4 regions of the Lysinibacillus sp. FSL K6-4013 genome follow, and region 1 is predicted to be linked to each of the others. Evidence: riboswitches for the same ligand, from Rfam matches in the RefSeq annotation. Region 1 holds a riboswitch; each other region holds the start of a gene.

Region 1 (7,897 bases):
ATTTTTTCATTGGCAAATCTTCACATTGGTAGCCTATAATAAAGATAATGGAGGGATTACATGGAGGAATTAATCACCCAGCTGAAAGAAATGGGTTTTACAGAATATGAAGCGAAGGCCTATACGGCACTTGTTCAGCAAAGTCATGTCAGTGCCTATCAGGTAAGTAAAAATTCTGGCATACCACGTGCAAGAGTGTATGATATTTTAAATATCCTTGTAGAAAAGGGCATCGTGTTAAAAGAAGAGACCGCAGAACAAACGACCTATTCGGCAATGCCTGTGTCTGTGTTCTTACAGCAAATGCAACAGCGCTGGGAGTCGAATTTTACGTCTATAAGCGGGAAATTAGAGAAATTAGAGGAAAAAGTACAGGAAGCTGAGCCTAAAGTGGTCATGCTGAAGGGCAAGGAATCCATTATCAACTATTGTCAGTCACTTCTAAAGAAGGCGAAGAAAAAAGTGATGCTGTCGATGTGGGAAGATATGTATGATGCCTTACGTGAAGATTTGCAAGAGGTGGCGCTGCATGTTCCTGTTCATGGCATTACGTTGTATGTAGGAGAGCATCTCGCCTCAATTGACCAGCATAGAGCCACACATTATACAAAAAAAGCATCTACACCGCATTGGTTTATCTTATCGATAGATGGTCAGGAAATGATTTATGGTCATTCTCCATCTACGCAAGAGACGGCCTTTATCACCAATGATCCCGTTCATATTTATTTGTTAGAGGATTATATATGGCATGATGTGCTCATCAATCGATTAGTAAAACGTGATGATCAGGAGTTAGAAGACTGGATTGCTAAGGAGCGTAAAGCTTTTTTCTTAGAATAGTCGTATAAGGGAAGGGGAGTAACTTGAAAAAATTCGTGTTGCTAGGTTTAATGAGCTTACTAATGCTAGGAGCCTGTAATGCTACACCACCAACCAATCCACCAACGATTCATGAGCTAACGGTTGTCCCAGATAATGTCCAAAAAAATATTGTTTCTAATGACAGAATACAACTATTACATGAAAATGATGCTCCATATTACCTTGTTTATTATTCAAAAGGGAATGTATTGGTAAGTATTACAGCTGAGGGAAATAGGCTTATCATCCAGTTAGAAGAAGGCAGCGAGCAAAGGAAAGAGGCTCAGCCCTATGTTTTTCAAATCACCGTCAAGAATCCTGAGCTTGATACCATTGATTTGCGAATAAACGGTCAGAGTACGCCCATTGATCGTATGACCATTATGTGATAAAAGAAACCGAAATCTTTAGATGAGATTTCGGTTTCTTTATGAGATGTCTAATAAAAGACTTTGTCTACGTTATATTTAGAGCGGAAAGTATTAATCGCGTATGTTTCGTAAATTTCACGTTCCATTGGATCTTCTACTTCATAGACTTCAATTTTGAACACTTCATCACGATGGTTTTTCATCGGAGAAACATTATCCTCGAAATGTTTTTTAATACGTTGACGAATTTTACGTGCTTTCCCAACAAACAATAGCTCATTCTTATCATTATAGAATAAGAAAATGCCGCCTTTATCACGTGTGATTTTATGGAAGTCAATAAAACCGAAGTAAGGTGTGATTGGCACATCACCTGGTTTTAAATCTTGTTCACGTTGACGGATTACTAGATCTGGTTTTGGAAATTCAATTTTAATCAAACTATTCACGTTCCTCTCTCTTACTAAAAGTATATGGTAACATAATTACGGCATGTTTACCATAAATTTTAAATGTAGAAACCCCACAGATAGCAAGCTTAGTGTACATCAAATGACCAAGAAACATGCGCGTGAATCACAAAATATTCTATGAATTATTGATATTCTAACTAGTTCGTGTTACAATTCAAGATAATTAAATAATCTTATCAAGAGAAGCTGAGGGATTTGGCCCGATGACGCTTCAGCAACCTCTAACAATCGTTAGAAAGGTGCTAATTCCAGCAAAGGATTTTTTCCTTTGAGAGATAAGAGTGGACGTGAAAAAAATCCTTCTCATTCTATCTCGTATGGAATGAGGAGGATTTTTTAATTTCATTGCATTCTACGCAAGCAAGATTTGCTAAAAGAGAGTGATTATAGAGAGGGGAAAGCAAGATGCCAATTAATATTCCGAAAAATTTACCAGCTGGAGAACATTTACGTGAGGAAAAAATCTTCGTCATGGAAGAAGATCGTGCGAAAACACAGCAAATCCGTCCATTAAATATATTAATTTTAAATTTAATGCCTGAAAAAGAAAAAACAGAGCTCCAATTACTACGTTTATTAGGAAATACACCATTACAGGTGAATATTACCTTTTTAAATACGGCCACACATGAGTCGAAAAATGTGAGTAAATCCCATTTGCAGCTATTTTACACAACGTTTAACCAGATTCGTCATCGACGCTATGATGGTATGATAATTACTGGTGCGCCAGTAGAGAAAATGGCTTTTGAAGAGGTTAACTATTGGCAGGAAATTTCAGAAATTATGGATTGGTCTAAAAAGAATGTGACATCCGTGCTACATATATGTTGGGGGGCACAGGCTGCATTGTATCACCATTATGGCATTGGGAAGGTCGAGCTTTCTGCTAAATGCTCAGGCGTCTATTCCCATGTGATTACAGATTTAACAGTGGATTTGGTACGAGGCTTTAGTGATTTATTTACTGCGCCGCACTCTCGCTATACATCTGTTTCGATTGACGAGGTTCGCAATCATCCCGATCTACGACTATTATCTTACTCAGAGGATGCAGGGGTATTTATTGTACAATCAAAAGATAATAAAAATATTATGATTACGGGGCATCTAGAGTATGATGCGACAACATTAGCCGATGAATACAGTCGCGATGTGGCGAAGGGCATAGATATCGCCGTTCCTGTAAACTACTTCCCGAATGACGATCCAACACAAGTGCCGATGAATACATGGCGTGCCCATACCCATTTATTATTCTCTAACTGGTTGAACTACTATGTTTACCAAGAAACACCATATGAATGGGATTTTGTAGATGAAATCGAATATCATATTTAATTAATAAAAAGTCTAATTTCTTTTCTAACGTAGAAGAAATTAGACTTTTTGATTGTCATTTTTTGTTTCCTGCTGAGGTGTTTCGTTATTTTGAGCCTTGGACTTGCGGTTTCGAATGACTGCTACAATCAGCAAAAGTATGGGTAATAAAATGGTGAAAATAAAGGAAAAGATTGGCCAAATTTCATTATTATAATTGTTTGAATGGACAATGTTTGGATGAACAATTTGGGAGAGTCCCATGACAATTAGACCCATAGGTAAGATGAGAGGCCGATGATCCTTGATTTTTAAAATCTGGGCAAGACCGACAACCGTCGTATAGAAATACATAAAAGTACGAATATAAATGGACGAGATCCACATAAAGGCCATGATGATTTCGATGCGCTGTAAAAAATCTCCTATAGATATTCTTTGTGCTAAGGCATAGCTTGGAAAGGTTCTAGAAGCCGTATTTTCAGGGCCCAGTACAAGAATCGATAGTACAATTAATGTAACTAAGACAAATCCTCCCATGATGGTTCCAATATAAAAGCCTTTCTGCGCGGATTGCTGTACATTAACCCCAGCAGGATAGAGCATTAATAACACAATTAATGGAAAGGAAAAGATACTCATAAAACGAATAATACTATAAAACATCGATGATTTTGTTGCCTCGAGTACTGGTTGAATATTTTCAAACGTAATCTGAGGTGTAATACAAACAACAAAAAAAATAAAAATAAAGACAAATAACGGGAAGAGGATTTCAGCAGACCGCGCAAAAGTCTCAATGCCTAAATAGGCAGCATACATAATAATAATACTAAATAGCAAGGCAATGGCCATTGTCGGTGTCTCTGGCATGACTTCTGTTTTCATGAAAATACCGATAAAATAGAGTAATTCTCCTGCGGATAAAAAGGTAAGTATGAGGAAACAAATGGCTGTGATTTTTCCAAAAAAGCGTCCAAGAATTTTTTCGTTTGCCTCTATAAAATTGAGTGATGGTGTTTGATTGGCAAGTGTTAAAAATAATTTTAAGACCAGTAAACTGAGGATGATTCCAATGCTGGCTGCAATCCACGCATCTTGCTTAGCGGCACTCGTAATACTAGCGGGAATAATTAAAATCGCTGTACCGATAGAATAGAGGAAGGTAACGATTGTAAACTGTCTTGAACTAATTATCTCTTTTTCCATTAAGCTACCCTCCGTTTCTCAGTCCATCTTTCTATTTTGTGAATGACACAATGTAATCCCTAATTGGTGTGAAGATAAAGGTAATCAAATCTAATGGGCTAGGAATATGGATTTTCAGGGCAATCCCCATATTTAAAGCCGTTCCAATAAGTAGCAAAAAGGAGAATACAATAATGGCTTTTCTATCCTGTTGCTTTTTTAGCTTTGGAATAAAAATAAGCGCAATGATTATCGCGATGATCAAGATAGCTATAGCTAGCACCATTGCATTTACTCCTCCTTTGGCTTGTTTAATAATGAATTTTGCATCGTACCTGAACCTTGGGTTGTTACCTTTACATGAACAGTCACTGCTAAATCTGGAAAAATGGAAGTCCAGTCATCCTTGATTTTTTTCCACTGCTTTGGATCTGCCCGATGTAGGGCATCCCCAAATCCAAAAACATCGACTTCATATTGCTGTTGTATTACCTCTAATGTTTTTTCAAGGCGTTCTTCGATACCCTCAGCTGTTTTTTTATTAACATAATCAATCGATTTATTTTTGGTAAGATCGATATCACATTCGACCTCTCCAACATTCTGCTCAACATAAATATGAACATTGATTTTCGGTTTCCCGTTTTTAAATGACCCTTTCACCTTTGTAGTGGATTGTGTGATTTCAGTAGACAAGGTCCCTTTATTAGGACAGGCGATGATTTCTATCGTACTTTGAATTTTGTCATTAAGAAAACTAATACTTTTGCTTTCGCTCTCAGTCAGTAGCCCTATATATTTATCGCCTTTAAAGACTGCTAAACCTGTATAACGTAATAGCACAGGTGTTTTAACACGTTGCACATTTGTTTGATCTACCCCTAATTTCTTATCGCCATGAACTTCAATAGCAGAAATTAACGCCCCTTTATGCTTATTGCTTAATGTATTGACTAATTCATCAATATTAACAGCTATCGTGGAGCCCCAAGCCTTCTCAGAGACATCAAGGGAATTTAACATTTTATTAGCAGGAACTTTTTCAATGGGTGTTAGTACATTTAATACATCCTTTGCTGTTGCATCGTGAGACATAATGACGTCGAAATCCTTACGAAATTCATGGTCCCTTACAATTAAATCAAGTGCATCACTAATGCCTTCTTTCGCGAGATCTTCCCCTAATACAACCACTTGAAGGTGGGCAAAATAAGGTTTTCGTGCTGCAATAGTCGTCATTTTGCGAATGGCCTCAAAGATGGTTTCGCCTCTCGAATGATAGCTAACGACAGGTGAGCGTTGAGTGGAAGCTTGTCGCACTGAGACTTCACTAGGATCGACAATTTGAACTGTAATTTCATATTCCTCATCTATTTTGTCAATGCCTAGTGCTACCACAATGGCTAATTCATTTAATTCTCGCTTACTCCAGCAACCACTTAACAGTAAAGTGAGGATACATAGTAAGCAAATCCAGTTTAATTTTGCCATATTCTATTCCTCATTTATCCAGTTGTTATTTTCTGTTTTTTACATTGATATAGTTATGTCCTCTAACAATATTTTTTTGATTGACTAAACGAGGTCGTGTAAGTAATTTTCTACGCGGGAACAGCACAAATGCATCCTTCTGATCCTGTAATACCAACGGTGCGAATGGGCTTAAATAAGGTACACCAAATGAACGAATGCTACATAGATGAAGAGTAATTAGCATAATGCCAAACATTACACCGAATAAACCAAACATAGCAGCTAAAATCATTAATGGGAAACGTAGTACACGAATCGTATTCGATAAGCCATAGGCAGGGAATAGAAAGCTACAAATCGCTGTTAAGGCTACAATAATTACCATTACAGCGGATACGACGCCTGCATCAACTGCTGCCTGTCCAATAACTAAAGTACCTACAATGGATACCGCAGGACCGATTGTCCGAGGCATACGAAGTCCAGCTTCCCTTAAGACCTCAAAGGCAACCTCCATAATAAGCGCTTCTACTACTGCAGGAAAGGGTACGCCTTCCCTTTGTGAAGCAATGCTAATTAACATGGGTGTCGGTAGCATTTCTTGGTGAAAGGTAGTAATCGCCACATACAAGGATGGTGCTACTAACGCTAGACTGATACCAAAGAAACGCAGGATACGTATAAGCGAGCTAATCATCCAATGCTGATAATAATCTTCTGCTGATTGTAAAAAGGATGTAAATAGCGCTGGTACGACTAAGACAAAAGGTGTGCCGTCAACGAGAATCGCCACTTTGCCATCTAATAATTCACCTGCGATGACATCAGGACGTTCAGAGTTGTAGACGGTTGGAAACATAGAGTTTTTTGAGTCTTGAATAAAATCCTCAATATAGCCACTTTCCAGAATGCCATCAATATTAATACGATCTAATCGAGCCAATACCTCTGCGACAATTTTGTCACTGGCGATGCCATTTATATACATCACTGCTACATCTGTTTGTGTCACATCTCCGATAACACGTGACTTTATCCAGAGATTCGGACTTTTTATTTTGCGACGGATAAGCGCAGTATTGGTCCTTATTGTTTCGGTAAAGGATTCCCTCGGTCCGCGAATAACGGATTCAGTCGATGGCTCTGTGACAGCTCGATCCTTGGCACTTCTTGTACTTGTCACAATCCCCTCAGCGAAGCCATCCAATAAAATAACCGTTTCACCATTGAGAATGGCATTGTAGAGTGTTGTGAAATGCTCAATATTCGTCACATCGCCTACCGTTAAATAGGAATTCCGAACATATTGGTTAATTGTCGTTATTTCAATATCTTGTTCTTCTTCAATATTTGCCATCAGTTTATCGATAACAGAATCAGAAATAGTCGTTTTATCCGATAAGCCATCAATGGAAATAATGGCAAGGCTATGTGGTTCAGCTTCTCCAATCCTAATTTCACGTATAATAATATCATTACTATGCCCTAGTGACTGTTGAATGATTTTGATATTTTTAGATAGGGAAGTATACAATAAATCGTTCTGGGATGGGGAGGTCTCGGCATTGTTATACATGGACATGTGTGTTTTCCTCCTCAAATGGTCGTTCATTACCTATAGAGTGGACAATTTATTGGAGAGATAAACGAAAAGGGCATGAAAAATCTAGCTATTTGTGGCAAAATTACATCCTTTTTGTTTTGGAATAAATAAAAAAACAGTCTGTCCTTTCAATACTTGAAAGGACAGACTGCTTTATGTACGATAGTCGTATTGTAATTCATCTTTACTTGTATCAACATCAACATGTAAATTGTGATCGTTAAAGAACCAAAGATCTTTCTCATCAATGTAATAGATGACACCATCAATTTCTGTCTGCACACCTATGGCAATGGGTTCCTCACGTGTCATTCCCAGCGAAAAGCCTTCATGAAACGGACTAGAGCCACCATAACGTGCATAAAAACGAATTGTATCACCCGGTTCAACTTCCATTTCCTGTTTGAACCATTGTAGGGCTTCATCTGTCAATGCAATATTCATTTCAAATGCTCCTCTCTTCCTACAGCCATTTTACCTTTGGTTCGGTGCCGTTTTTAATACGTGCAATATTGGCACGGTGACGATAAATAATAAAGGTAAATAAAAAGGCTACCAAGATGCCTAATGCAAAGTCACCTGTAATAAAATAATAAACGATTGCA
Region 2 (7,897 bases), 2.0 Mb from region 1:
GCCCCATTTTTTGCAGCTTCACGAATCTTATCCTCGGCACGTTCAAAATTTTCTTCAACCTTGCCAAAGCCAACATTTAATTGAATACATCCGATTTTCATATCCATTCCTCCTCTAGACAATTAACAGAAAAAGTAATACTATTTGCTTCATATTCTTCAATAATAATTATTATATTCTGAAAAAGGTGATCATGCATGGAATTCTCTAAAAAACTACAGCAACTACCCACTCAATTTTTTGCAGCACTCGTTCAAAAAGTAAACTTGGCCCTAGAAGAAGGGCGTGATGTCATTAACCTTGGGCAAGGAAATCCTGATCAGCCAACGCCTACTCACATCATTCAAGCATTACAGGAAGCAGCTGAAAATCCTCAAAACCACAAATATTCACCATTTAGAGGTCTCGCTGAATTACGCCAAGCTGCTGCCGACTTTTATCAACGTGAATATCAGGTAGAACTAAATCCTGATACAGAGGTAGCGATTCTTGGTGGAACAAAAATTGGTCTAGTTGAGCTACCTTTAGCTGTGTTAAACCCTGGTGACACGATGCTCTTACCAGACCCTGGCTATCCAGATTACTTATCAGGTGTCGTACTAGGGGACGTCAATTTTGAAGTGATGCCACTTTTTGCTGAAAATGATTTCTTACCTGATTATCATGCATTACCTGATGAAGTGAAAGAAAAGGCAAAGCTTCTTTACTTAAATTACCCGAACAACCCTACAGGTGGTACAGCATCACTTGCGTTTTTTGAAGAGACCGTTCGCTTTGCGAAGGAGCACAATATTATCGTATCACATGATTTTGCTTATGGGGCAATAGGATTTGACGGTAATAAACCAGTTAGCTTCCTTCAAGCAAAGGGTGCAAAAGAAGTAGGAGTTGAAATGTATACATTATCGAAAACCTATAATATGGCTGGCTGGCGTATAGGCTTCGCTGTAGGGAATGCCGAGATTATTGCTGCTATTAATCTAATTCAGGATCATCTGTTTTGTAGTCAATTCCCTGCCATTCAACAAGCCGCAGCAGTAGCACTGACGGCTTCCCAACAATGTGCGGATGAATTACGAGCTACTTATGAGCGTCGCCGCAATGTACTCATTGAAGAAGCTCGAAGAATTGGCTGGCATGTTACGGCTCCAAAAGGCTCCTTCTTCGCATGGCTCCCTGTACCACTAGGCTATACAAGTGAACAGTTTGCTGATCTTTTGCTCGAAAAAGCTGATATCGCTGTAGCAGCAGGTAATGGCTTCGGTCAATATGGTGAGGGCTATGTGCGCGTAGGGTTGCTGGTTAGTGAGGAGCGCTTACGTGAAGCAATCCATAGAATCGAGCAATTACAATTATTTAATAGATAAGGATGCCGTATCCTGTAGCTATCCCTAGCTACAGGATTATTACTATTTTTCAATTTTCCTTGGTTGCCCTAAACCATTTTCTAATGGATAAAATTGAACATGACCTGTTTCATCATCCCATTTTCGAATATGTTGAATCCCTTGTACCTCTGCCAACACGATGTCAGCAGTAATAACAGGGTTGCCCCCTTTTATTAAATGCCCACCTGATACAACACCCCATTGATCGCTCATAGAGCCATGGAAATGTGTCTCATATCCACCATCTCGCTTACACACCACACCTGAACCTTGAATAAATTCTAATGGTCCCTCTTTTTCAATCACATCACTAAAACGAACTTGAATTGGAGCTGTTGCATCTGGCACTAAATAAACAAAGCTACTTTTTTGAAAGCTGCCAATACAGCTTACAATTGTGGCTGACTCTATACTATTCTCTTCGCAAAGCGCTTCAATCCCTTCAATGATATCTGTTCCCGTTAGAAAACGAGCACTAATAACCTTACCAAATGAACCTATACCATAATTAACTCTTACAGACATTGTTATCCCTCTTTTGTGTCGAAATATTATAATTATATAAAAAATTTAAAAATTATTTATTGACTTACTATACCCTATAAATTATATTAGTTCTATCGGAATTACAAAAAAATATTATAAATCTCTTATCAAGAGTAGCTGAGGGACTGGCCCTATGAAGCTCGGCAACCTCCTTTTTTAAAGGAAGGTGCTAAATCCTGCAAACGATCTTCGTTTGATAGATAAGAGAGGACATCTTTTCATGAGCCTCTCTTAATTTGTAAGAGAGTTTTTTTATTTTCAAGAAACCGATAAAAACAATCTTGGAGGTATTTTCATGAAAAAGAAAAATAAATTTTTAGTAGGTTTAGCAAGTCTAACATTAGTAGCAGCTTTAGCAGGCTGTGGCTCTAAAGAAGATAGTAAAGGCCAAGCTGAGGCAATTAATGAAAAGAAAATCGTCGTAGGTGTCACTTCTGGTCCTCACGAGCAAATTGCAGAAGTAGCAGCTAAAGTAGCAAAAGAAAACGGGCTGGAAGTAGAGCTAAAATCATTTTCTGACTATGTTTTACCTAATACATCCTTAGCTGAAGGTGATCTTGATGCGAACAGCTATCAACACGAGCCTTTCCTGGATACATTTAATAAAGATCATGATACAGATTTAGTACCAGTGGGCAAAACGATTTTAAATCCAATGGGTATCTACTCGGAAAAATATAAATCCTTTGATGACATTCCTGACGGTGCAACGTTTGGCTTACCAAATGACCCAACGAATGGAGCGCGTGCCCTCTTTGTTTTACAGGAAGCTGGCTATATTAAGTTAAAAGATGGCGCAGACTTAACAGCCTCGATCCGTGATGTAGAAGAAAACAAAAAGAATTTAAAATTCATTGAATTAGAGGCAGCTCAAATTCCTAAACAACTTAGTGAAGTAGATGTAGCAGCTATTAATACAAACTTTGCATTAGAAGCTGGCATTAATCCTAAAGATGACTCTATTTTATTGGAATCTACTGATTCTCCATACGTGAACTATATTGTTGTGCGTGCTGAAAATGAAAATGATCCAACAATTAAAAAGTTCGTTGAGGCTTATCAGTCTGATGAGGTACGTCAATTCATCGAAGAAGAGTTTAAAGGTTCTGTAATCCCTAGTTGGTAATACATTCAGAAAGCTTCTATAAGCCGAAGAATCTGCCGAAATTCCTCTATAGGAAAACGAGCAGATTCTTGCTTTTTAGAAGGTTGAGAAAGGAGCAAATAATCGTATGATTCAATTACAAAATATCTCAAAAGAATTTAAATCGAAAAAAGGCATCATAAAAGCTGTGGATGGCATCAATCTTCATGTAAAAAAGGGACAAATTCATGGAGTAATCGGCTATAGTGGTGCTGGGAAAAGTACACTCATTCGTTGCGTTAATCTACTAGAACGTCCTACAGCGGGAAAAGTAGTGATAGACAATGTAGACATTACGACCCTTTCTCTTCATGAATTACGTCAAACACGCCAAAAAATCGGGATGATCTTTCAGCACTTCAATCTACTAAAAACAGCAACGGTTTACAATAATATTGCTGTTCCCTTAAAGCTGCTAGGCTATAAAGAGGCGGAAGTAAAAAACCGAGTAGCTAAGTATGCCGAAATTGTCGGCTTAACAGATAAACTAGATAGTTACCCAAATCAACTTTCAGGTGGTCAAAAACAGCGTGTGGCTATTGCACGTGCCTTAGCACAGGAACCAGAGATTTTACTTAGTGACGAAGCAACAAGTGCACTTGATCCTGAAACAACGGAAGCCATTCTTGAATTGTTGTTAAAAATTAATCGGGAATTAGGCATTACGATTCTGCTCATCACCCATGAAATGAATGTAATTCAAAAAATTTGCGATGAGGTTTCTGTTCTAGAGTCAGGGAAAGTTGTGGAATTTGGCACAGCGATTGAACTTTTTGCAAAACCGAAGCACCCTACAACGCGAAAGTTTTTGAATACAATTTCACAACGTAATTTATCCCCTTCTCTTATTGAGCAATTAAATGTTTCAGGAAGTGTAATCCGTTTAACATTTCTTGGTGAAAGTACTGGTAAGCCATTATTAGCAGAAGTCACTAAGATATACGATGTGCAACCAAATATTTTAACAGCTAATATTATTGAATTAAAAAACGGTATTGTCGGCAATATTGTGGTGCATCTACATGGGGAGACGCATATTGTCCAAAAGGCGCTAACGTATTTTTCAGAGAATGGCGTAGCAGTGGAAGAATTAGGAGGTGCGTTCAATGAGTAGTATCCAAAGCTTCTTTACAGATTGGTCAGATGTTATTGGCAAAGCAATTATCGAAACATTTCAAATGGTCGGAATTTCATTGTTGTTCTCCATTCTAATTGGTATTCCATTAGGGCTATTAATCGTTTTAACTCGACCAGGACAATCCTTTGAAAATAAATTTTTCTATCAGTTTTTTAATCTATTCATCAATATTGTTCGCTCTGTTCCATTTATCATTTTATTATTCTTCATCTTACCTTTTACCAAGCTAATTGTTGGTACAACAATTGGTGTTAAAGGTGTAATCGTTCCATTAGTTGTTTACACGGCTCCTTATATAGCACGACTGATGGAATCTGCCCTTTTAGAAGTGGATTCAGGAGTGGTAGAAGCCTACACAGCTATGGGTATTAAACGTCGCCATATAATTTGGCATGTATTATTACGTGAAGCTCGACCATCTATTATTTTAGGCTTAACGATTGCCACAATAGGATTAATTGGTGCAACAGCAATGGCAGGAATGGTTGGTGCTGGCGGTTTAGGTGACCTTGCCTATCGCTATGGTCATTTACGTTATGAGGTTGATGTGATGTATGCAACTGTCTTTATTTTAATCATCCTTGTACAGAGCATTCAATCCATCGGTAACCGCTTCGCTGCGAAGTTGAAAAAAGATTAAGAGGAGAATGAAGATGACAAAGGAAATTTATGTAGAGAAAAATGGCTATATTGCAACGTTAGTATTAAACCGCCCAGAAAAACGAAATTCTTTATCAAGGGCAATGTTTCAAGCTATAGCAGACCACCTTGAGCAACTACGTGTAGATTCTACTATCAAGCTCTTAATTGTTCGCGGTGTCAATGAAGTAGCCTTCTCATCTGGTGCAGATATTAGCGAGTTTTTAGATGTTCGTTATGCTACAGACAATGCCAAAGCCTATAATGAATTGGCTTTAAAGGCGATCGATGCTCTTTATAAATTTCCGCACCCGACAATTGCTATGATTCAGGGCTTAGCAATTGGTGGTGGCTTAGAGTTAGCAAACGCTTGTGATTTTAGAATAGCAACACCTAAGAGTAAGCTAGGTATCACCGCTGCAAACATAGGCATTGTCTATAATTTAGAAAGCACGAAACGTCTCATCAATATTGTTGGTGTCGCTAAGGCAAAGGAAATTTTGTACACAGCTACTATTTTTACAGCTGAAGAAGGAAAAAATATTGGTTTAATCACGGCCCTACATGAACCAGAGGATATTGAAAAGGCCACAGTGCAATTCGCTGAACATTTATTAAGTAAATCATCCATTGCAAACGCAGGCATCAAAAAAATTATCCAAGCAATTGTAGATGGTGAAAATGAAGAAAACGATGAGCTGGCACAGTTAGTTTTGGATTCATTTAGTTCAGATGATTATAACGAAGGTATTCAAGCCTTTTTAAATAAAAGAAAGCCTATTTTCAATCAATAAGTGAGGTAGTAACGATGACAAACATAACTGATGGCGATCTACTCTTAAAAAATATAACTGCACAAGCCCCCTTCCCCATTTGCTTTGCAGATTTAGAAAAGGCCGTAGCGGAAAAAATCGAAGCTGGACCTTTTGGCTACATCCGCTCAGGTGCTGGCGGTGAACAAACACTGCGCAATAATCGTGCAGCTTTTGAGAAGTATTCCATTGTTCCCCGATTTTTAAATGATGTGTCAAAAGTTGATACATCGGTTCATTTGTTTGGTAAAACATATCCAACTCCCTTGCTTTTTGCTCCTGTAGGCATGAACGGAATGGTTCACGATGAAGGTGAGCTTGCCGTTGCACGTGCCGCCCAGTTTTTAAATATTCCTTATATACAAAGCACCGTTTCCACTTTTGCTCTTGAAGAAGTTGCTCTAGCTGCCCCTTCTGCAACAAAATGGTTTCAATTATATTGGTCTACTAATGAAGAAATTGCTTTTAGTATGGCTGCACGTGCAGAGGAAGCTGGATTTGAAGCGATCGTTTTAACTGTCGATACCGTAATGCTTGGCTGGCGTGAAGAAGATGTACGCAATCAATTTTCACCATTGAAGCTAGGCTATGCAAGAGGAAATTATATGAATGACCCCGTTTTTACAGCCACTTTACCTGATGATTCATTCGAGTCCTATGTACAAGGTGTCTTGCAAAATGTCTTCCACCCAACACTTAATTGGGCGCATGTTCGAGAGTTAAAAAAACGTACAAATCTTCCTATATTATTGAAGGGAATTTTACATCCTGAAGATGCAAAGCTAGCTATCGACAATGGTATTGATGGCATTATTGTATCAAACCATGGCGGCCGTCAATTAGATGGCGTGATTGGTTCACTTGATGCCCTTCCTGCTATTGCGAAAGTTGTGCATGGACAAATTCCTATTATATTAGATAGTGGTGTATATCGTGGCATGGATGCCTTAAAAGCACTTGCTTTAGGAGCGGATGCCGTTGCAATTGGGCGTCCTTTCGTCTATGGGCTAGCCCTTGAAGGACAACAAGGCGTCGAAAAGGTGATGACCAATCTTTATGATGAATTAAAGGTTTCCATCGCATTAGCAGGCGCCACCTCTGTCAAGGGATTACGTAACATCACATTAGTCAAACAGGATGGGACTGAGGTTAAATGAAACAAGCATTACAAGGATTAAAGGTTGTCGATTTATCACAAGTCTTAGCGGGTCCTTATTGCACGATGGTGTTAGCAGATATGGGTGCAGAAGTTATCAAAATTGAAAAATATCCAAATGGAGACGATACCCGTACAATGGGTCCATTCGTTAATGAAGAAAGTCATATGTATATGATGGTTAATCGTAATAAAAAAGGTGTCTGCATCAATTTAAAAACTACTGAGGGACTGGCTTTATTTAAAGAATTGATTCAATCTGTTGATGTACTTGTGGAAAATTATCGACCAGGTGTCACGAAAAAGCTTGGGATTGATTATGACACATTAAAAGCCATCAATCCGGGCCTAATTTACTGCTCTATTTCCGGTTATGGTCAAACAGGTCCTTATAGTCAAAAGGGTGGCTATGACATTATGGCTCAGGGTCTGAGTGGCTTAATGCATATGACAGGTGAAGCAGATGGCCGACCTGTAAAAGTTGGCTTTGCGGTGAATGATATTGCCGCTGCACAAACAGCCTTACAATCCATTTTAATGGCCTATATCTATAAGCTTCGTAGTGGTGAAGGTCAATATATTGATGTGTCCTTAGTGGAGTCAGGTCTTGCGTGGACTGTTTGGGAAGCCGCTGCTTACTTCGGACAAGGTGAGTTACCTGAGCGAACAGGAACCGCCCATCGTGTGTCAGCGCCCTATCAAGGTTTCAAAACACAGGATGACTATATTCTAGTAGGTGCTGGCAATCAAAAGCTATGGGAGATTTTTGCTGTAAAGGTTGTCAATCGACCTGATTGGTTAGACAATCCTCTCTTTGCTACCAACTATTCACGTGCCCAACATGTGAAGGAGCTGGAAGCAGAAATTGAAAGCGAGCTAATCAAGCATAAGGCTATCTACTGGCTCGAACTATTGGATAAGCACGGTGTACCATCTAGTCCAATCTATTCTTATGATCAAACATTAAATGACCCTCATATACTAGAGCGTGGCATGGTACTGTCCTATGAGCACCCTACTGCTGGACCAATGAGAACATTGGGCTTCCCAGCTAAGTTTTCACAAACACCTGGA
Region 3 (7,897 bases), 2.1 Mb from region 1:
TTATTAGGTAAAAAAGTAATAATGATTAGTAAAGCGAATGCTAAGCCAATCCATAGAGGCTTTAAGTTACGTTTTGTAGCTGCTTGTTTTGGTGAAGACATAATTTCTCATCCTTTCTACGATAAAAATGACGATTATTATCCATAACATCGGACTCCGTAATGTTTTATTAAGATAAGAATATGTCTATTTTATTGTAGAAAAAAACCTGTGTAAAATAGATGTTTTTTACAGCAATATTAGTAGATAAAGAGAAAATATATGGTCACACAAAATACAAAAATATCCATAAAATATTATTTCTTTTTCTTAAAAGCAGTAGTTACTTTAGGCTCTGTCCCATTAACTAAACGTTTAATATTTTCTATATGCAGGATGATAGCTATGCCAAAAAGAAGGACAGCTATAATGGTTGGGCCAATGCCTGGAATCCATAAATAAGTTGCTGTACAAAAAACGAGATAAAATTCTAGAACACCTACAATTAAATAATTTGTTGCAAAGGATAAAATAACAAATAAAATAAGTGCAAATAAACCAATCTTCCAATCAACAGCAAGTAAAATACCAATGATGGAGGCCGTTCCTTTCCCGCCGTTGAAGCCCATATAGAATGGGAAATTATGACCTAAAATAACCCCAGCAGCCATAATGTAAGTAAGCAGCCATATTTGTTCTTGTGTCAAATGAGTGGCATCCGCTAGATAAAAATGTGCACCGATAATAGCGACAACGCCTTTGCCGATATCAATGAGGGCTACTAAAACGCCATATTTCCAGCCAAGGGAAAGAGTAGCATTCGAGGCACCCGCATTTCCGTGGCCAGCTTTTTTTAAATCAACCCCAGATAAAAATTGAGCCACTTTAGAGCCGTGAATACAGCCTATTAAATAGCCAATCATAAGAAAAATGATCACGGCCTTTACCATAAAAATACTCCTCTCAAAATTTTTTCTAAAATAGTGTATGCGTTCATATTACGTATAAGAGCAGACAGAAGTTTCGGAAAAAATAAAATTTACATGTTGACAGAAAAAAACTCTATGTTTATACTGTGTAACAACGATGGAAATTGAATCTCATACTCTTATCAAGAGCGGCGGAGGGATAGGCCCTATGATGCCCGGCAACCAGTAAGTAATGAGCTTACTAAGGTGCTAATTCCTACAGATTCTAACTTGGATCTGGCAGATAAGGGGAGGAAAACTTGCAACCGCAACCCTCTTCTTAGCTGAAGAGGGTTTTTTGTTTTCTACAGAAAAATCCTCCTCATCTCCGGTACCATCGTAAAAAAATAACCATTTGGAGGTACACAATGACAAATTTTAAACCAGAAACATTGCTGTTACATGGTGGTCAAGAGCCAGACCCAGTGACGGGTTCTCGGACAGTTCCAGTCTATCGCTCAACTGCTTTTGTATTTAAAGACACTGCTCATGCGCAACGTCTTTTTGCCCTAGAGGAAGCAGGGAATATTTACACACGAATTACCAATCCGACTGTTGATGTGTTTGAAAAACGTGTGGCTTTATTGGAAGGTGGAACAGCAGCAGTAGCACTTTCATCTGGTGCAGCGGCTATCGCATTTTCCATTTTAAATCTAGCTGGAGCTGGTGATGAGATAGTAGCAGCTAGTTCTTTATATGGCGGTACGTATAATTTATTTGCTAACACATTACCAAACTATGGTATTAAAACAATTTTTGTAGATGAAACAAACCCAGAGAATTTCAATGCGGTGATTACTGATAAAACAAAAGCTGTCTTTGCAGAAGTTTATGGTAATCCAAGCTTAAAGGTTTTAGATATTGAAGCAGTAGCTAAGATTGCACATGATAATGGGCTACCACTAATTATTGACAGCACGTTTGCTTCTCCTTATGGTTCTACACCTATTGAATATGGTGCAGATGTTGTTGTTCATTCAGCAACTAAATGGATAGGAGGCCATGGTACAACCTTAGGGGGCGTTGTTGTAGACGCTGGTAAGTTTGATTGGGCTAGTGGGCGATTCCCAGGTTTTACTGAACCAGATGCTTCTTACCATGGGTTACGCTATGGAATTGATACAGCTTCTGCTGCTTTTGCTACAAAGCTACGCGTACAATTATTACGTGATTTTGGTCCAACATTAAGTGCAGATGCTGCCTTTAATTTATTGCAAGGGTTAGAAACGCTTCATTTGCGTATCCCTAAACACAATGAGAATGCATTGGCAGTGGCTGAATATTTACAAAACCACCCATCTGTGGAGTATGTAAATTATAATGGCCTAGAAGATTTCCCGACACATGAGTTGGCAAAAAAATATTTAAGAAATGGCTTCGGTTCAGTGCTTACATTTGGCATCAAAGGTGGACGTGAAGCTGGGCGAAAGCTTATTGATAGCGTGAAGCTATTTTCACATGTAGCAAATGTAGGTGATGCTAAGTCATTAATTATACATCCTGCTTCCACTACCCATCAGCAGCTATCAGCAGACGAATTAGTTCAAGCTGGTGTAACCGAGTCGCTCATTCGCTTATCCATCGGTTTAGAGGCAGTAGAGGATATTATTGCTGATTTAGATCAAGCCATTACACAGGCAACAACAAGTGAACAAACTGTAGAAGCTTAAGATTTAGAACAGAGGGAAGAATGGTGTAGCGTTTACGTATTTTCTCATTCGATTTGCCTCATTTGGTAATGCGTTAAACGTTGCTACATCAACTATTTACAGCATCCGTTAATTATCAGAACCTTATAAAAAATAATACCAAGTAATTATATATGTATTATTGACTTAATTAAATCCATGCTATATACTAGGAAATAAGTTAAGAGTACGGAAATTATTGTTAAAAAGGAAAATGTTTTCATAAGTGCTCCCTCACTTTTGAATATATAGAAGAGTAGTTGCCTAGCCAGTAACTGCTCTTCCCAAAAAACTGATGATAAAGGAGTGTTTAAAATGGGTAACATCTATAGTGCGCAAAACATTGTATCCTATCTAATATATGAGCTAAATGAAGGACACGTTTTTGTCAACAATAAATCCATTCAACACCTTCTTACATCAGTCGAAAAGAAATGGCAACAAGTTTTTGGTCATACAGCATTTCAAGAACAAGTTTTTACTGAAAAAGAAGACTATACTGTTAAGGAAGTATTTGAGACATATGAACAGTACGGTGTGAGCCATATCTCACTTCCTGCCACAGAGATTTACTTAAAGTATGGTACATTTCAATTAGTGGAACGTACGTATGCAATACCAGATTTTACAGAAGAAGAAATTAGTCTTGTTCAACACGCTTTAGAACAATATCGCTATCAATTGCTTTCAAGAGCAAGTTAAAATCCCCTCATATTTTTATGCTCATTCTCTGCTGCTACAGGGAATGAGTTTTTTCTTTAAAGGGATTGTTATGAATGTCTGAGCATACATATATAATAGAAGAAAGACATTCATATATTGAAATGTAAAGAGTCAATATTTGTTCAAATCTTATAGAATGATTAATAAAACGTATAATAAAGGGAATGAAACCGATTTCTTTTGCACATCTAGAGAAAACAAATGTCCTTCCTAGAAAGATTTTTCTTGTGCAATGTATGTATTTGCGTTACAATTTTCTTTAAGTTAAATTTTGAATTATTTGAATTTGTATGTGTTCCAACACATATAGAAATAGCGAAACTCATACAAAGAAGAGTTGTTGGCTAAAGACTGCGGTGGGTGTCAAATAGTCATGACACAACCCCATGGAAAATTAGCATTAATGAAACTGCGGAATGTAAGTTGGAGGGAATAACAAGAATGGCAACTATAAAGGCAGCGATTTTAGGATTTGGAACGGTAGGTCAGGGGATCTATCATATTTTAAATGAAAAACGAGAAGAGCTAAAAAATAAATTAGGTATTGAATTAGAGGTAGCGAAGATTTTAGTGACAGATGCTAGTCGTGAACGTGTGCCTGGCACAGCACATTTAATGACAACAAGTATGGATGAAGTCTTAGCAGAGCCAGGTATGCAGGTTGTGTTTGAAGCAATTGTGAACGAAGAACCTGCATACAGTTATTTAAAGCGAGCTGTTGAACATAAATGTCATGTTATTACTGCTAATAAAGTGATGTTTGCCAAACGAGGTTTGGAGTTACAGGATCTTGCAAAAGCTAATGGCGTTTTTGTAGGCTATGAGGCTACCACTGCTGGTGGCGTACCTGTTATTAAAACAATGAAAAATATTTTACTTGTTAATGATGTAAGTCGTATACAAGGCGTCTTAAATGGCACATGTAATTACATATTAACAAAAATGCGTGCACAGGGCTGGTCGTTCGAAACAGCTCTAAAAGAGGCACAAGGCTTAGGCTATGCTGAAGCAGATCCGTATAATGATATATCTGGGCAGGATGCATTTAAAAAATTAATGATATTAAGTGCCTTAGCTTTTGGTGAGCAACCAGATTGGTCAGATGTAGAAGTAATTGGAATCGATAGTATCTCTGCTGAACAAGTTCATGAAGCGTGTGAAAAGGGTCTGCGTTACCGCCATGTTGCTGAAGTGGAGAAACGAGCTGACGGTAAAATTATTGCAAAAGTCGGTCCACAACTAGTTGATAAAGAGCATCCACTTTATCCAGTCGATGATGTGTTTAATGCAGTGGCATTAGAGACTAACTATATTGGTACATTAACATTAGTCGGTCCTGGAGCAGGGATGTATCCAACTGCGAGTGTCATGGTAGAGGATTATGCGGAAATCATTGGGAAAAGAGCAGGATTTGTTGTGACAATCTAATAAAAGCTTAAAAAAAGCCCGCCATTCAACAATGTTCATTGTATGAATGGTGGGCTTTTAGTCTTCATCTTTGACATCAATATCCTCTGGAATAGGGGTAGAACGCCAAATCTCAATTTCTTCTTTAATACGTTCCAATTGATTAAAATAAGTGCTGAATTGTCCACTATTGATTAAAATTTGTTGGCCATCGTAAACAGAACGGATGCGTCCTTCGTAAATTAGACGCATTACTTGATCCACAGGCATGCCAAGATCAATAGCTGTCTCTTCAATTGTTTTGTACATACGATTCGCTCCTTTTACTGTTTTTATTATAACGTCCATTAATGAGAATGCATACTGTGGTAATTAAAAGAAAAGTAAAAATGATAATTGTTTGATTTTGGATAAATATGTATGATTAGTATTAATAAAGTTGTGAAGCGGGGATGAGTTGAAAAATGTTAAATTCATTGTTTGTATTACTAGCAGCTATTCTATGGGGAATGACAGGAACTGCCCAAACATTTTTGGAACAAGGTGTCTCTCCTATAGCAGTGGCCACAATTCGTTCTGCAATTGGTGGCGGTTTATTATTAGCTATTACAATTATAATGGAGAAAATTAACTTTTTAAGATGGTCATGGAAATGGACAATTTTAGCTGCGGCTAGTATTGCCCTTTTCCAAGGACTTTTCTTCTCATCCATTCGTCTAACAGGTGTAGCCATTGGAACTGTTGCTACTATTGGTAGTGCACCAGTATTTTCTGGTGTATTAGAATGGCTAGTATGGAAAACACGTCCTACAGCAGTATGGGGACTTGCTACATTGATGGCGATTATCGGATGTCTTTTATTATTCATGAATAATGGAGAAGAGTCAGTACACGTTGGTGGATTCACATTAGCTCTTTGTGCAGGTTTATCCTTTGCATTTTACACAAACATAAGTAAAAAATTAATGGCACAGGAAGATGCATTACCCGCAGTTGCTATGACATTTTCCATTTGCACCTTGTTTTTACTGCCATTTTCATTAGAAGGTGGTTTTTCCTGGCTAGGAAACGTGGACAACTTATGGACAATGCTGTTTATGGGGATTATGTGTACAAGCGTAGCGTATTTACTGTTTTTAAGTGGATTACAAAAAATTAGTTCATCCTCAGCTGTAACACTTTCATTAGCAGAACCATTAACTGCTGCAATTCTTGGTGTGTTTTTAATAGGAGAACACTTAAGTATAGTATCCTGGCTTGGTGTAGCGATGCTTTTAGGAGGCATTGTTGTTTTAACTTTAGGTGGGAGAAAAAAGCTAAAACCTTAAGAAATTCTTCATTTTTATAATAGCTGGTTTTTAAGATTTAGAAGATACACTTATATTTGAGAGCGAGGTGTATATCATGACGAAATTAACAGTTCTTGTTACAGATGACGATCAAGATATTCGTGATGGTATTGAAATTTATTTGAAAAATGAAGGCTATCATGTCATTAAAGCAGCAGATGGCTTAGACGCATTAAAAAAGCTAGAGAATAATGAAGTACATTTAATCATTTTAGATATCATGATGCCAAACATGGATGGAATTACAGCAACATTTAAAATTAGGGAAGAGCGCAATATTCCCATTATCATGCTGAGTGCAAAGGCGGAGGATGGCGATAAGATTCATGGATTATCAGTTGGAGCAGATGATTATGTAACAAAGCCATTCCATCCATTAGAGCTATTGGCACGTGTAAAATCCCAGCTGCGTCGTTATGTTCAGCTAGGAACGTATAGTGAGGGTGCTACAAAAGTGGAAATAGACGGACTTGTTCTTGATGAAGAGGCAAAAGAGGTTGTATTAGAAGGAGAGCCTGTTCGACTAACACCGATAGAATATAAAATAACGGAATTATTAATGAAAAATGTAGGGCGTGTATTTTCGATTCGTGAAATTTATGAACGTGTTTGGAATGAGGAAGCTTATAATGCTGAAAATATTGTAGCTGTTCACATTCGGAAAATACGTGAAAAGATTGAAGCTGATCCGAAAAATCCGCGCTATCTAAAGGTGGTATGGGGCGTTGGCTATAAAATGGAAAAATAAACTAGAGAAGTATATGACAATTGCAGGATTTGTTGCAGGCGTTGTTGGACTCATTTATTTTGGTGTTTATGCCTATCAAATTGTCAATTCTCGCTCCTCAGAGGTTTTACAGTTACTAGAAAGAATTTTTTAGAGGAGTGTAAAGATTTATGGTAAAAAAATGGAAATCCCTTCTCGTATTAATGTGTTTAATCTGGACGATTTTCGGTATGTTTACTTTTTGGCATGTAGGTTATCAGTATATTGGTAAATCATATTTCGATTCAGAAAATTTTCAGCATGAAATCGATAATTTCACGGCAGAGCTAGGACCGTTAGTAATAAATGTACCGAATGCTGAAGATTTGAAAGATAAAATAGAGGTTACGCAATCGGAAATAGAAGAGCATCGTAATTACTACGGAACACTGGGACAGCAAATCGATAATATTAAAGCCCAATACGAACAGCGCATTCAGGAAGCTGTAGATGCCAATGCAACAGAACTAAAGGCAAAGCTAGAGACTGAACGCGATAATAAAATTAAAGATATTACGACAAATTTTGAAGATGATGAGCATGTACGAAAGAAGATTCTTGCTGGGGAAGAAGCACTTATCGATCAATATATCAAGGCAGCACAAGGAGAAGCTAAAAACTTTAAAAAGGCTTATGATTACTGGTCTTATGAGCTGACGAATAGTGAAACAGGCAAAACGTACCGTGCAGGTAATATTTCAGAAAGTAGTGCCTATAAAATCAAGTATACTGAGCGAAATCCATTATATGTAGGGAACATAAGTGAGAATTTAAGGGATACTTTTTACCGTACAGAAAATTATGTGAATGTAGATAATCTTTATGAAACTGCTGAATATACGGGTGTCTTAACCATCTCAAAAAAGGCAGTCCAATCATTAGGGGTTATGCAGGATTATAGCCGTTTTCATCGGAATCAATATACCTTTTTCTTTGTGTGGCTCACTAGTATTGTAACGGCAATCTTTGCTTGGAGAGGGCGTAAGGATTTAATACAAACTGTCAAAGGTATGAAGG
Region 4 (7,897 bases), 1.8 Mb from region 1:
GTGGAAGAAAGTACAAAACAAGCTATTCAGCTATTGCAAGAAAAAGGAATCCATCTTGTAGCGGCTACTGGAAGACCCTTATCTATGTGCTATGAGTTAAAAGCGCTAGGGATTGAAACCTTTATTACTGCAAATGGGGCCTATGTGAAACATAAGGATCTTGTCATACATAAAACTCCGATTGCCAAAGAAATTGTCCGAAATGTACAGGCATTTGCACAGGAACAGCAGCATAGCCTAACATTTTTTACAGAGAAGCTATATATGAATAGCATACAAAGTCCAGTAGCTTTAAGAGCGATGCAGGAAACTTTATCTTTACGGGATTTTCCACTTATAAATGAAAAAATTGTAGATGAAGAGGTTTTTCTCATGTGTCTATATGCGGATGAGCTGGCTGAAAAAAGATATACTAGCCAGTTTTCGAATATATTTTTGCAGCGATGGCATCCTTATATTGTGAATGTATTACAGCAGGATGTTTCGAAGTCAATAGCTATTAAAGCCGTACTGGATCATTTTAACATCGACCCTGAGAATGCGATTGCTTTTGGGGATGGGGATAATGATATTGACATGTTGGAGTATGTAGGATTAGGAATTGCCATGGGGAATGGTAGCACAGCTCTAAAAAGTGCTGCCAATTTTGTTACAAAGAAATCTACTGATAACGGTATCGATTTTGCTTTACGTCAGCTTCAAGTCATTTAGAGCGCTGAGGCTACACTATATATAGCAGGTAAATTTTAATAAATTTTAGGTGGGATGATTTATGGCACATCACGTGCAGTCTCTAATTGAACATTACGGATACTTTGGAATTATCGTGATTCTAATTGGAGGTATTGTAGGGGTGCCACTTCCTGATGAGGTGTTTCTAACTTATGTAGGCTATAGTGTTTACCGAGAAAGTCTTGAACATATTCCTGCTTTAGTCAGTGCAATGATTGGTGCGGTTGGAGGCATTACCTTAAGCTACTATATTGGTTATCGTTTTGGCTTACCGTTATTGCAGAAATATGGGCCTAAAATTCATATTACAGAGCAAAAAATTGACTTTACGAAAAAGATGTTTACAAAAATAGGACCTACCCTATTATTAATTGGCTATTTTATCCCCGGGGTACGTCATTTGACAGCGTATATTGCGGCTATTAATAATTATCCTTATAGAAAGTTTGCGCTTTTTGCCTATACAGGGGCATTTATCTGGACGTTCACATTTATATCATTAGGAAAGATGCTTGGAGAGAAATGGCGATTTGTTGGATACTATCTGACTCATTATAGTATCTATCTTATCCTTTTATTTATTGTAGGGATGCTCATTGCTTACTTTCTATTCAAAAAAAGAAATGGACAAACATAAAAGTCGGTATACGCTATACCGACTTTTATGTTATGGCAAAATAGCAAATGAGCGCACAGGGAAGCCAGATGCTTTTTCTGGCTTAGGTACGATATTGAAGATGATAGCGCCTTTCGCAGGTAGCTTGTCCAAATTCGTCATTAGCTCAATTTGATAGGTGTCTTGTTCAAGTACGAAATATTCACCATCTAGCTTGCCATTTTTACGAAAATCGGCGGCAGAGTCCGTATCGAATGTTTCATGACCAATTGCGCTTACCTTGCGTTCTTTTAGTAAAAACTGTAAAGCTTCTAAACCCCAGCCAGGGATATGGTTATGTCCATCTGCATCCTTATTACTGAAAGCTTCTTTATCTGGCCAGCGCTTACTCCAATCTGTACGTAATGCTACAAATGTTCCTGCTTCTATTTCTCCATGCTTGTCCTCAAAATCAAGAATATCTTCAACACTTAATGCAAAGTCATGGTTGCTTGCAGCCTCTTGTGATTTATCAATGACAACAAGGGGGAGAACAAGCTCTTTTAGTTCTAATTCTTCTAAGTAGCGAGTATCTCGCACAAAATGAATGGGTGGGTCGATATGTGTGCCATATTGACCGGGGAACGTAAATTGTTGGGCGAAGAAGCCATCCTTATGAGAGAATAACGTTTCAAATTTAGCGTCCTCAAACATAAAAAAATGTGGTGAATTAGGGCCGAATGTATGTGTTAAGTCAACCCACTGTTTCGATTTTAATAATTGCAATGCTTGTAAAAGTTCATTAGACATCTATTTCCCTGCTTTCTGTTAAAAATAGTGGTACATAAAAAGGAGTCCCCTTATAGAAGAGGACTCCTGCTGAAACAACGGTAGTTCTTCTCATCTTCAAGGCTGATCATTTTGCCAATTGGAATTAGCACCATACTGTTTAGCTGGTTGCTGAGACTTCATCGGGCCAATCCCTCCGTCTCTCTTGATAAGAAAAGTAATATAAGAATTTTCAGAAATAACAATACAAACACTTTAGCATAGTTTTTTATAGTTTACAAGTTCACTAGGAATTTTCACCAATTCAAATTCAAGGTGACTCCACAACAATCATTATCAATAAGACGTATTCTAAAACTGTCTGGTGTATAGTTCGTTTCAAATTTCATCGTAATGCCTGTTGATGTGATTAATTTTTCAACCTCTGTTTTATTTGAAAGTTGAGCAGCATTCATTAAATCATGTGCGAATTGTTGGGAGCTATCTATTTTATCCGTAAGTAATTGAGCTTGCTGCATCATCGCCTTTATCCGTGTTGCTGAAGCTTTTAATTTGTGTGTATCGACAGGTGGAAAAGGATTATTGGTCGGCATTGCTAGATGTTGAGAAAAGGGTCTAACGGCAAAATGATTTGCAATTGGCGATGTTGGATAATGATAGGGATGAACAAAATACGGATAAGGATTGTAATACAAGATCATTCCTCCTATCCTATAGCCTGATATCTTATCTTATGTAGCCAAACGACTTTCGGTGTTATTTACAATACAATGTTTGTCCTAAACATTTAAAAAGGAAGCTAAAGTGAGCTTCCTTTTTAGCCAAGTACATCCAAGACATCATCAATTTTTTTACTATGTGATAAAATGCCATAATTCATCCATGTTAAAAAGTCTACTTCATAGACACAGTTGGTTTTAACAGCTTCTAGGTTTTTCCAAGTAGGTGTTTTTAAAATAGCACGTTCTTCATTCTCATGAATGGAATGTTGTTTATCAAATGTAATAAATAAATGATCGGCATCTAATTGCATCAATCGATCAAATGTCAGTTGGGCTTTACGTTGATTGGGCGGAATACTCCATACTAGTGAATGGGGCATTAAACCTAAGTCATGATATAAAATGGGGCCCGTATAGCCACACTCAGGACCAGCGTATAGAGTGATGCCAATGGCTGAAATACGGAGAAATGCCACACTTTGCCCATAAACGGATTTACTAAGAATTCCTTTTGCTTGTTGTACTTTATCTTCATATTGTAGGATTACGTCTTGTATCAAGGAGGTTTTTCCTGTTAGATCTGCAATTTTAAATAACGTAGATTGCCAATTCTCTCCAGGGTGTGAGAGATGGCAGACGGGGGCTACCTCATTTAAATGCGGAAAGGATTCCCAACGCTCTACACCAGAATCTAGCATAATTAAAGTTGGCTTATAGTAAAGGAGTCGATCCATTTCTCTATTTTGTACATCGATATCTGGCACTTCCTGTAGACCTAAATAGTCTTGTTTTCCCCATTTTGAATGACTGAATTGAGCAATTGGCGTAATCCCAAGGGCAACAAAGAAATCTTCTAAGAATGGTGCAAATACACGTAGATGGCTGCTTTGACTTCTTCGATATTGTCCTGGCGAAATGCCGACATGTTCTTTAAAACGACGATTGAAATAATACTCATTATTAAATCCGACAGACTGGCTAATTTCATATACTCGATCATTTGTTGTTATTAATAATTGCTTAGCTTTTTCAATACGAATGTTATTTAAATAGTGAAGAGGAATTTGTCCCGTAATATCTTTAAAAATGCGCGTATAATTCCACCTTGGGACGTCAGCTAACTGTGCTAGCTGCTCAACCGTCCACTCTTTTTCAAAATGTTTATGTAATTGGTTAATGGACTGCTCAACAGATTGGCGATCATTTTTTTTCATCTGCTTGGGTATGGTTTGATGTAAGAGTAATAACATCAGCTCTTGAAAGTGCACATGCTGTTCAAAAATCGTGTGTTCATCCTCCGCTAACCGGTTTTGATAGATGACTTCTAGCAGTCTATGACATTGTGAAAAGGGGAGAAGATGTCGTTCGCTGATACTTGTAAAATGACTATATGAATTTTGACTATTGCTGAGATTGACAATGTTGAATTGTAACTGATAAAAACAAAGGTGTTCACTTTGAATGTGGATACTAACCGTGTTATTTGGCGGAATCAATATGCACTTTTCTTCACTAAAATGAATGGTGTCATGATCTATGGCTAGCTTTCCGCTACCATTCATTACGATAAAAAGTGTATAGAAATCACTACTAATCAATAACTTTTTTGACGGTTGAATTGAATAAGAGATATTTTGAAACGTATAAACATGTGTTAAGTTACCCATTGATAATTCACCCCTTTTTTTGAATTGGCAGAACAACACAAAGAAAGCCCTCATTAAGAGCTTTCTTTTGTAAATTATTTGACGAACCATTTCTCTAGATCATCATACTTTTGCAAGTTGGCTGTGATTGCGCCAGATTGCCAATATGTGCGCTCAGCAATATAGACATGCCCATTTTTTACAGCAGGGAGTGTTTTCCATAGTGTACTATCTAACCATTTAATGGCTTCTTGGTTCTCTTTAGACTCCCATGTACCGTTTGAAGGGAAAAGGATGATATGATCCGCATCTAATTCCGTGATAGCCTCTTCCGATAAAACCTCGTGGAACTCTGTCATATCACGGGCTAATGGATGTGGTGTTAAGCCTGTCTCTGTGTAAATATAGCCAGAGTAGCGATTTTTAATGCCAAATAACGCTAATGTATTATCAGCTACATTTAGTCGTACAACAGCAACTGTTTCGTCTCCAATTGATTCATCTAGTTTTGCTTTTAAATCGGAAACACGTTGCTCATATTGATCAACCATTTCTTTTGCTTTATCAGGAATATTTAAAACATCAGCTATTGTTTCTACAATTTTACGTGGATCTTGTAGAATATCTTCTTTCAAGCGGTAAGTAGGCGCTACCTTTGAGTACTCCTCATACTTTGCCTTATCCGCCGCGCCATCTACAATGATTAAATCAGGCTTGGCTTGTAATAATGTTTCCATGCTACCAGTAATGTCGAACTCAGGAACATCTAATCCTAAATAGTCTTGTTTTCCCCAAGATGGGTGATACCATTGCACAACAGGTTTTACATCCAAAGCAGTTAAATAGTCTTCCAAATAGATAGCAGCTACACGCTGTGGATTTGTAGGAATTTCTACTTTTCCAAACTCGTCTTCTACAATTCTTGTATCTTTAGATGTTTGTTCTTCTGTAGCTGTATCCTCTTTTACTTCATTTGAGCCACAGGCACTTAATAAGAACATTAGTGCAAAGAAAACTACAAATGAAAAATATCGACCTCTACGCATTTTATTCACTCCTATAGATTTACTAAAACAGTAAGGGTATTCCCTTAATTTAGAATGATAATCATTCTCGTTTGATTCAAGTAAATTATAGGATACAACATATCAACAAACAATACACATTCTCTACTACTTTTTTATACAAAATGAAATTCAGAGAGTTATTGTTTTTTGTTATCGAAAAGTAACCATAAAAGTGTAACAATTGCAGCTAGCATAACCATCAGGAATCCGTATATAGGCGTATGTGCCAACGATTGGTGGCGAATAATAAAGCCTCCGATATATGAGCCTAAAAATATGCCAATATTGAAAGCAGAAATATTCAATGCTGAGGCCATTGAAATTGCTGATGGTACATGTTTTTCAGATAGTAGAACGGCGTATAGCTGCAATCCTGGAACATTCATGAACATAAATAATCCCATTGTCAGTACCATGATTAAACCGATGATCGGTGATTCAAGAGTGAAGCCAATGGCAAGTAATGCTAAGGCAAGTCCAACAAAAATTATAAAGATTGAACGTAGCGGATTTTGGTTAGCAAAATGACCACCAAGAGTATTACCGATAGCTACACAAATACCATAGACAACTAGAATAATGACGACTGTATGTGGTGAATACCCCATATATTGCTCTAAAATAGGTGAAACATATGTGTAGACAACAAAAGCACCGCCGTATCCAATTGCGGTAATGAATAGTATTAAGATCATACGAATATTGCCTAATACCTTACCAATATCACGAATAGAGATGGGATTGCCCTTCGATAATTGGCTAGGTACTAGCAATGCATTACTAATTAAACCGATAATTCCAATAACGACAATAAAGATGAATGACATACGCCAATCTGTTACTTGTCCAATAAATGTACCGAGTGGGACACCTGTTACAGTAGCTAATGTTAAGCCAGTAAACATAAAGGCGATAGCACTTGCTCGTTTATTTGGTTCCACTACATCTGCTGCTATAACAGAAGCGATGGACATAAACACACCATGAGCTAAAGCTGATATTATACGACCTATTATCAGAACTGAAAAAACAGGTGCGATAGCTGCAGTTAAATTCCCTGCTATAAAAATAGTCATTACAAGCAGTAAAACTGTTTTTCGACTTAAACGAGATGTTAAGGCTGTTAGTAATGGAGCTCCAATAGTAACACCTAGTGCATATATAGAAACAGTTAAACCGGCTGTGCTTAAAGATATACCAAAATCATCAGTAATTAATGGTAAAAGTCCGACACTGATAAATTCAGTGGACCCTATTCCAAATGCACTAATTGCAAGTGCTAGCAATGTCAATTTTGCATTTGGCTTTTTTGATTGTGTCATTTTACTAATATCTCCTTTGATTTTTTTTATCATGTGTAGTAATATTCATACATACCTAAAAGTTGTGTAGAGTACTTTTAGTTACTTTTGAATATTACGGGGGTTTACAATGCAAAAAATTTATAATATTGGTGTTGAAGCTACGCTTGAAGTTATTGGTGGTAAATGGAAACCAGTCATTCTTTGTCATTTAAACCACCATGGTAAAATTCGAACAAATGAGTTTCGACGATTGATTCCTGGAATTTCACAAAAAATGCTTACAAGTCAATTAAGAGAATTAGAGCAAGCTGGATTAATCAATCGAAAGGTCTTCAATCAAGTTCCGCCTAAAGTGGAGTATTCCTTAACGTCTTATGGCCAAGGGATGGAGCCCATTTTGAATATGCTTTGCACTTGGGGCGAAAAGCATGTTGAGTTACTACAGGATAAAGGTGAAGACGTTCTGTTAAAACAACGTGATGAAGATATAGCTATGCAGCAAACATCATAATGAGGGGAGAAAGAGACTGTCATATACAAGACAGTCTCTTTCCTCATTTTAATGCCTATAGAGCAAAGTCAAATTCATCTGGATTTGGTCCAACACGTTGTTCACGATTCATCTCATTGATTAATGTCATTTCTTCGTCTGTTAAAGTAAAGTCAAAGATATCAGCGTTTTGCATCATGCGTTCTCTACGTACTGATTTTGGAATTGTAATCACTCCATTTTGTACATCCCAGCGTAAAATAACCTGAGCATTTGATTTTCCGTATTTTGTTGCGATTTTTGAAATTGTTTCATCTTCAAGAAGTCCACCTTGCATTAAAGGTGCCCATGCTTCAAGTTGAATTTGATGCTTGTCACAGAATGAACGAAGCTCCACTTGTTGTAAGCGTGGGTGGAATTCCACTTGGTTCAAAACAGGTTTAATACGAGCAAATGATAATAAGTTTTCCAAGTGTGCCACAGTAAAGTTACATACACCGATTGCTTTGATTTTGCCTTGTTCATATAGGTCTTCAAGTGCTTTCCATGATT

The links. A riboswitch is a leader RNA that binds a small molecule or an ion and turns the genes downstream of it on or off. The one in region 1 is predicted to bind S-adenosylmethionine.
Region 2: linked by a shared signal. The riboswitch ahead of MHB39_RS02470 (MetQ/NlpA family ABC transporter substrate-binding protein) and the one ahead of metA (homoserine O-succinyltransferase) in region 1 are both predicted to bind S-adenosylmethionine.
Region 3: linked by a shared signal. The riboswitch ahead of MHB39_RS02080 (O-acetylhomoserine aminocarboxypropyltransferase/cysteine synthase family protein) and the one ahead of metA (homoserine O-succinyltransferase) in region 1 are both predicted to bind S-adenosylmethionine.
Region 4: linked by a shared signal. The riboswitch ahead of MHB39_RS21555 (cyclase family protein) and the one ahead of metA (homoserine O-succinyltransferase) in region 1 are both predicted to bind S-adenosylmethionine.

What each region holds. Positions count from the first base shown of each region.
Region 1 covers NZ_CP152031.1:2,495,141-2,503,037, reverse strand. The annotation lists gene MHB39_RS12400 (TrmB family transcriptional regulator) at 61-843, shown strand; gene MHB39_RS12395 (hypothetical protein) at 867-1,253, shown strand; gene MHB39_RS12390 (nucleotide excision repair endonuclease) at 1,304-1,675, opposite strand; SAM riboswitch class I at 1,879-1,990, shown strand; gene metA (homoserine O-succinyltransferase) at 2,114-3,049, shown strand; gene MHB39_RS12380 (endospore germination permease) at 3,089-4,237, opposite strand; gene MHB39_RS12375 (hypothetical protein) at 4,269-4,502, opposite strand; gene MHB39_RS12370 (Ger(x)C family spore germination protein) at 4,508-5,707, opposite strand; gene MHB39_RS12365 (spore germination protein) at 5,733-7,271, opposite strand; gene MHB39_RS12360 (HesB/YadR/YfhF family protein) at 7,446-7,736, opposite strand; gene plsY (glycerol-3-phosphate 1-O-acyltransferase PlsY) at 7,756-7,897, opposite strand, start outside.
Region 2 covers NZ_CP152031.1:504,987-512,883, reverse strand. The annotation lists gene MHB39_RS02485 (carbon-nitrogen family hydrolase) at 1-101, opposite strand, end outside; gene MHB39_RS02480 (pyridoxal phosphate-dependent aminotransferase) at 198-1,367, shown strand; gene MHB39_RS02475 (PPC domain-containing DNA-binding protein) at 1,410-1,913, opposite strand; SAM riboswitch class I at 2,036-2,141, shown strand; gene MHB39_RS02470 (MetQ/NlpA family ABC transporter substrate-binding protein) at 2,230-3,060, shown strand; gene MHB39_RS02465 (ATP-binding cassette domain-containing protein) at 3,167-4,192, shown strand; gene MHB39_RS02460 (methionine ABC transporter permease) at 4,185-4,856, shown strand; gene MHB39_RS02455 (enoyl-CoA hydratase-related protein) at 4,870-5,649, shown strand; gene MHB39_RS02450 (alpha-hydroxy acid oxidase) at 5,664-6,824, shown strand; gene MHB39_RS02445 (CoA transferase) at 6,821-7,897, shown strand, end outside.
Region 3 covers NZ_CP152031.1:416,976-424,872, forward strand. The annotation lists gene MHB39_RS02070 (DASS family sodium-coupled anion symporter) at 1-101, opposite strand, end outside; gene MHB39_RS02075 (glycerol-3-phosphate acyltransferase) at 297-929, opposite strand; SAM riboswitch class I at 1,085-1,198, shown strand; gene MHB39_RS02080 (O-acetylhomoserine aminocarboxypropyltransferase/cysteine synthase family protein) at 1,316-2,617, shown strand; gene MHB39_RS02085 (hypothetical protein) at 2,951-3,337, shown strand; gene MHB39_RS02090 (homoserine dehydrogenase) at 3,800-4,786, shown strand; gene MHB39_RS02095 (hypothetical protein) at 4,844-5,074, opposite strand; gene MHB39_RS02100 (EamA family transporter) at 5,230-6,093, shown strand; gene MHB39_RS02105 (response regulator transcription factor) at 6,170-6,862, shown strand; gene MHB39_RS02110 (hypothetical protein) at 6,840-6,995, shown strand; gene MHB39_RS02115 (histidine kinase dimerization/phospho-acceptor domain-containing protein) at 7,012-7,897, shown strand, end outside.
Region 4 covers NZ_CP152031.1:4,338,408-4,346,304, reverse strand. The annotation lists gene MHB39_RS21565 (Cof-type HAD-IIB family hydrolase) at 1-711, shown strand, start outside; gene MHB39_RS21560 (DedA family protein) at 773-1,369, shown strand; gene MHB39_RS21555 (cyclase family protein) at 1,400-2,137, opposite strand; SAM riboswitch class I at 2,225-2,331, opposite strand; gene MHB39_RS21550 (hypothetical protein) at 2,413-2,817, opposite strand; gene MHB39_RS21545 (AraC family transcriptional regulator) at 2,934-4,505, opposite strand; gene MHB39_RS21540 (ABC transporter substrate-binding protein) at 4,580-5,530, opposite strand; gene MHB39_RS21535 (MFS transporter) at 5,689-6,873, opposite strand; gene MHB39_RS21530 (helix-turn-helix domain-containing protein) at 6,983-7,366, shown strand; gene MHB39_RS21525 (aldo/keto reductase) at 7,422-7,897, opposite strand, start outside.